Regions from separate parts of the Enterococcus wangshanyuanii genome, predicted to be linked through region 1. Evidence: predicted binding sites of a transcription regulator. Region 1 holds the regulator's gene; the other holds the start of a gene.
What was found. The regulator NrdR, encoded in region 1, represses ribonucleotide reductase genes. The targets are predictions, from matches to a motif close to ACACNATATATNGTGT.

Region 1 (3,428 bases):
ATGGCAGTCAATTAGTTGATTATACTGAACTTTCTACTAAATATCAGCAGATTTTTGCTGAAAAAGGGATTCGTTTTCAATTTTTGGCTCAGGAAAATAGTGGGAAAAGGGCTGCTCAGTTATTGGCTTATCGTTCTTTAAACATCACAGATTATCATAATGAGCTTATTTTGACAGTTGATAGTGATACCGTTTTTGAAAAGCATGCGATCGAGCAGGGGATCATTCCGTTTGATGATGAACAAGTTTATTCTGTTGCTGGAGTCATTGTCACACGAAATATTACAGATAATATTCTAACGATCATCACAGATTTGTTGGTAGTTGGCCATATGGTATTGATAGAACGATCGATGAATTCGATGTTTGGCAGTGTAGCAGTTAATAGCGGACCAATTGCTTTTTATCGTGCGGAAGTGCTGAAATTAGCGGAAACACTTGGATATGAAAATGAACAGTTCGGACGTGCAAGAGTGGAGTTTTCGGATGATAGTTTTTTGACCATGGCCGCTCTTTTATTAGGAAGAACAGTTGCCCAGTCAACGGCAGTGTCTTATACAGAATTACCGAATAAAATCAGTCATCATGTAAGACAGCATCTTCGCTGGAGCAGAGGAAGTTTTATTAGAGGCTTTTGGCGTTTGTCACTTTTCCCGATCAATAGTTTTGTATTTTTCAGGCAAGCTTTTGGCTGGGCAATGTTTGCTTCGATGCTAGTGATCAAATTACAATTATTTTATTGGCTGATTTTTGTGATGACAGACATCCCCATTTTACTTTTAGCCCCATTAGCATTTAGTGCGGTTTATTCTTTGTCTTATATTTCGATCCCAAGAAATGATCTGGCAAAGAGAGACAAGTGGATCGTGTTTTGTGCGTTTCCTTTTACAGTTTTATGGATGGTCTTTGTCCTGTCACCTGTGCGTGTTTGGGGCTATATCACGCATAAAAATACTGGCTGGGGAACGAGAAATAAAATAGAATTATAACTTGTGAATCACACAAACGTAACAAACCATCTAAGGGAGAGTTTCTTAGCATGGTTTGTTATTTTATTTCAAGAGATATCATTGTTATTAAATAAAACTCATACTATAAGAAAAAATTAATAGAGATAGATAGTTAATGTCTGGTTTCTCAGCCATTTCATGTTATAATACTGGTAGTAAATAACGATTAAACGAAATAATAGATAATAATAGAGATAGATGAGGTGAATATTATGCGTTGTCCAAGATGTCATCATAATAATTCTCGTGTCATTGATAGCCGCCAAGCGGATGATGGACGTGCGATTCGTCGTCGCAGAGAATGCGAAAATTGTAATTACCGTTTTACAACGTTTGAACGAATCGAAGCGGCGCCATTACTAGTCATCAAAAAAAATGGTGATCGAGAAGAATTTAATAGAGAAAAGATTTTGCGTGGGTTGATTCGTTCAGCTGAAAAACGCCCTGTTGCAATGGAACAAATGGAACAGATCGTTGATAATGTTGAGAATCGAGTACGTAGTTTAGGTGAAAATGAAGTTTCGACAACATTAGTTGGTGAATATGTGATGGAAGACTTAGTAGATCTAGATGAGATTGCTTATATTCGCTTTGCAAGTGTCTATCGTCAATTTAAGGACATGAGTGTCTTTTTGAAAGAATTACAAGGAATCGTTGACAAAGCTAAGTCATCAAATGATGATACAACCAATAAATAAGGAGGTCTTTCCTTGAAAAGTAATTGGAAAGAAGTCCAGCCAAAAAGCATTTTTCAAGTTGGTATAAGTTCGCCATTGTCGGATCAGGAGCGGGAAGTACTGGCACTGTTGTACCAGCCGATCATTGGTTCAGATGCGTTTAGTTTGTATACGACATTTTTGTCTGAAGTAGGGACTAACAGTACTAGTGAATCACTGTTTCATGCAGAACTGATCACGATGATGGATAAGAGTATCAAACAAATTTTAAACGCTAGAAAAAAGTTAGAGGGAATCGGACTATTAGATACATTTGTCAAAAGCGATGCGGAGTTAGGCACTATTTTTTTCTATCGGTTGAACCATCCGGAGACCGTAGAGCGTTTTTTCAAGGATGAAGTGTTGACATTGACACTCTTAAATACAGTCGGTCAAAGAAAGCTAGATAAATTATTCGATCGTTTTAAGCCAAACTATTTCTCATTAGCTGGTTATGAAGAAGTTTCAGCAAGCTTTAAGGATGTCTATTTATTTAAAGCAGAACAGGTTGCTGCTCAAAATGAGCAATTGCAGCAGATTGAAGCCTCATTTAATGATCCTCGTCCGGCTAAAAAAATTAGTGCTGTGAATGAGTCGTTCGACTGGTCCTATTTTATTCAGGGAATCGAGCGTTTAGGTATAAAATTACCAGATAATAGTGATGGATTTAAGGAAGAAGTATTCATTTTTCATAATTTGTTTGGTATCACAGAATTGGATATGGTCGATTTTTGTTCAAAATCATTTGACTATTACACTGGGAAGATAGACACTAAAGATTTTGAGCGAGCAGTATATAGAACCTACGATCCGGATAAACAACAAAGAAAAAGTGAAGTCATTCAAAATGAGCAGGTGAATCTTTCTGATACGGATCAGCAAACTTATCGATATAATTCATTGAAAATGTCTGGTTTTACAGAAATGGATATTCAAATGATCATGGACAGTGAAAATAACTTCCCGCTGAATTACTTGGAAGCCTTAAAAAATAGCAAAGGCGGATATACAACACCACAAGAACGTTCGTTAGTAAAATATTTAGTTTCAAAGTCTGGACTGCCAAATAGTGTGATCAATATTTTGATCAATTATGTGTACAATATTCAAAAACAGCCAACGCTAAAAGCTGATTATGTGAATCGAATTGCCAATGAATGGGCTCAAAGCGGAATCGTTTCGCCAGAAAAGGCGATCGAGCATGTTCGTGAAATTGCTCAAAAAAGTAAAACGCAACAAAACAAGCCTCATTATTCACAAAATAATCGAGTGATTCGTCAGGAAACACTACCTGACTGGGTGGATAATCCAGTTGAGGAAAAGAAATTATCTCCTGAAAGACAAGCTGAACTCGAAAGAGAGCTTCGAGAACTATTAAAAGAAGAAGGTGATTAATAATGGAAGATGTAGGCAAAGAAATGTCAAAGATCATTCGCAATAGAGATATGAGTGAGCGCTATAACGAGTTGGTGGATGTCGTTTTGAAAGATGAAGATGTCCAAAGATTTATTGAAGAACATCGCGACCGCTTGACAGATGATGATATCCGAAAGAGCTATTCAAAATTGTATGAGTTTGTTCAGGAGAAAAGAAAGTATCAGTTAAATGATCCCACGATGATTGCCCCTGGATACGAGCCAAAATTAGCTTTGAACTTCCATTATATCGATGTCACGTATATTCCAACAGAAGCTCTGATTGC
Region 2 (3,428 bases), 830 kb from region 1:
TTTTTCATCACACTATCTCCTAGGACGTCTACGATTTCATTCAAGGCCGCTTCTAGTCGATTATCGTATGTTGGGTAATTAAGTTCAGGTGGAAAAACTTCTTGAACTTTCCCTGCTTTTTTCATTAGTTCATCGAGTCCGCGATTTTTCAAAGCACTGATCCCAACGACATCGATCCCTAGCCCATAAGCTAATTTTTCGATATTGATCTTTTTACTAGTCTTGTCCAAAATATCCATCATATTCAATCCGATAACAACTGGAATCCCTGTTTCCATCAATTGGGTCGTCAGATAAAGGTTTCGTTCTAAATTGGTTGCATCGACAATATTAACGATCACATCAGGAGAACCGCTAAGCAAATAGTCTCTAGCAACAACTTCTTCTGGCGTATAAGGGGAAAGGGAATAGATACCAGGCAGATCCTGAATCGTGATCGCTTTGTCTTTTTTCATCTTTCCTTCTTTGCGTTCAACTGTAACTCCCGGCCAATTCCCTACATATTGATTTGCCCCAGTCAATGCATTAAAAGCAGTTGTTTTCCCGCTATTAGGATTTCCTGTCAGAGCAATATGCTGTTCTTTCATCTCCTTACCCCACTTTCTGTACTAAAACTAATTCCGCTTCATTTTTCCTCAACGTCAACTCATAGCCACGAAGGTTGATTTCGATTGGATCTCCTAATGGAGCCATTTTTCTAACGAATAGATCCACACCTTTAGTCAATCCCATATCCATCAAACGTCGCTTTACAGCTCCCTGCCCGTGAATCCCTACAACGCGTGCCCTTTCACCAACAGACAACTGATCTAATGACACCCAATTTTCTTCCTCTGTATTTTTTTCTACTATTGTAATTTGTTTTAATACAGATACATTGATCGCGATTCGGCTATTGTGTAAAAGGACGATTCCATTCTCAGCGGAAAAGTTCAGCAACACTACTTTGCCGCCTGGCACAAGGCCAAGATTGTTCAAGTGCTTCTTTGCAAATCCTTCTGCCTGGATCTCGTCGATCATATAAACCCTGTTCAATTTTGCCTGTGCCAATGTCAACATTGTGTAGCCTCCCTTAATTTAAAAGCGGAACAAATCGTTTGATCCTGTAGAAAATTAGGAAATTGATATTGAGACGTTTTTTGTCTCACTGGCAATTTATCTATTTTCCGAAGGATCGATTTGTGTAGCTGGATAACATACATTCATCAATATCACTCACGATATATATTATTGTGAAAAAGTTTCATTTATCTCTTCAATGATATTGATAATCGTTCTCATTAAGTATACCTGTTTGTGAGGTTTAAATCAATGTTCTTTCTACCTATAGGAAGAAAATAATTGACCCTCCTATTCTCCAAAATATTTCTAGTGTGCTTCATTTTGATCACCCCCTATATCTTGTGTTTCTCTCATTAAAAATCCCATCGAAAAATTTAATAAATTTCTTTTTTGAACACAAAAATCGGCATAATAGTCGTACAAAACTAGAGAATACGAGCTTTCATATTCTTTTCAAAAACACAAAACATGGTATTCAGCAAAAAAACAACCACAATATGTAGTGCCTAAGTGTTGACTTTTTCCCAGAGAGATTTATACTAGTGAATGTAAACTAATTGAGGGGGAATTAAAAATGAACGTAAAAATCTTTTCTAAAAATAATTGTATCCAATGTAAAATGGCAAAACGCTTTTTGAGCGAAAATAATATAGCATTCGAAGAAGTAAATATCGATATCCAACCAGATGCGATCGACTGGTTAAAAGAACAAGGATTCCAAAGTGTTCCGGTTATCACTTCTGACGCTGCTACAGTTGTAGGATTCCGTCCAGATCAACTAAAAAACTTGGCTAGCTAGAATGAAACTCGTTTATTTTACCGTTACCGGACAAACCAGACGATTTATTAAAAAATTGGATTTGCCAGCTTATGAAATTGAGCCTGCGAATCCTTTTTTTGAGATAAATGAGCCTTTTATTCTGGTGGTTCCAACCTATGATGCTGATATCACTGAAGTTATCAATGATTTTCTCGACCATCATGAGAACAAAGAACATTTGATAGGTGTTGCCGGCAGCGGCAATCGTAACTTTGCCGAATTATTTGTTTATACAGCCAAAGATATTGCACGTGATTATGGCGTTCCATTATTATTTGCTTTCGAATTTAGCGGCACGAATGAAGATGTAGAATCCTTTAAGAAAGTAGTGAATGAACTTGAGTCTAAAAGAAATTAAAGAAGTTAGTTATTTTAAACTAAACAATGAGATCAATCGTCCTGTAAATGGACAAATTCCTTTGCACAAAGATAAAGAAGCTTTGGCCGCATTTTTTAAGGAAAATGTTGAACCAAATACAAGAACCTTCAATACAGTAGAAGAAAAGATCAACTACTTGATCGATAATGACTATTTAGAAACTGCCTTTATTCAAAAATATTCAATGGCTTTTATTGAAAAATTATATGCATTTCTTGATGAACAAAAGTTTGAATTCAAATCGTTTATGGCAGCTTACAAGTTCTATTCACAATATGCACTTAAAAATAATGCTGGAACCGAGTATCTAGAAAGCTATGAAGACCGCGTTGCTTTCAACGCATTATATTTTGCCGATGGCAATGAAGAGTTAGCCATGGTTTTAGCAGATGAAATGATTCATCAACGTTATCAACCAGCGACACCTTCTTTCTTAAATGCCGGGCGTAAACGACGTGGGGAATTAGTTTCTTGTTTCTTGATCCAAGTTACAGATGATATGAACAGCATCGGTCGTTCGATCAACTCAGCTTTACAATTGTCAAGAATTGGCGGTGGTGTTGGTATTACATTAGCCAATCTTCGTGAAGCAGGCGCTCCGATCAAAGGCTATGAAGGCGCAGCTAGTGGCGTGGTTCCCGTAATGAAATTGTTCGAAGATAGCTTCAGCTATTCCAATCAATTAGGTCAACGTCAAGGTGCTGGCGTGGTTTACTTAAACGTGTTCCATCCAGATATCGAAATGTTCCTTTCTACAAAGAAAGAAAACGCAGATGAAAAAGTCCGTGTAAAAACCTTATCTTTAGGTGTTGTTGTTCCAGATAAATTTTATGAACTAGCACGTAAAAATGAAGATATGTATTTATTCAGTCCTTATAGTGTCGAAAAAGAATATGGTGTTCCCTTCTCTTACGTAGATATTACAAAAGAATACGATAACTTGGTAGCAAACCCTAACATTCGTAAACGTAAAATCAAAGCGCGTGATTTAGAAAATGAAATTTCTAAACTGCAACAAGAATCAGGATATCCTTATATCATCAATATCGATACAGCCAATAGAAGCAACCCTGCTTATGGCAAAATCATCATGAGTAACTTATGTTCAGAAATCCTGCAAGTTCAAACGCCTTCTATTTTAAATGGCAAACAAGAATATGAACAGCT

Region 2: nrdH (glutaredoxin-like protein NrdH) is a predicted target of NrdR. The motif match lies at 1,553-1,568, and genes of this name have one in related genera.

Annotation. Positions count from the first base shown of each region.
Region 1 is NZ_CP021874.1:458,044-461,471, forward strand. Features, by position in the region: gene CC204_RS02120 (glycosyltransferase) at 1-989, shown strand, start outside; gene nrdR (transcriptional regulator NrdR) at 1,223-1,708, shown strand; gene CC204_RS02130 (replication initiation and membrane attachment family protein) at 1,721-3,121, shown strand; gene dnaI (primosomal protein DnaI) at 3,124-3,428, shown strand, end outside.
Region 2 is NZ_CP021874.1:3,475,396-3,478,823, reverse strand. Features, by position in the region: gene feoB (ferrous iron transport protein B) at 1-587, opposite strand, end outside; gene CC204_RS17320 (FeoA family protein) at 592-1,059, opposite strand; gene nrdH (glutaredoxin-like protein NrdH) at 1,637-1,861, shown strand; gene nrdI (class Ib ribonucleoside-diphosphate reductase assembly flavoprotein NrdI) at 1,863-2,240, shown strand; gene nrdE (class 1b ribonucleoside-diphosphate reductase subunit alpha) at 2,215-3,428, shown strand, end outside.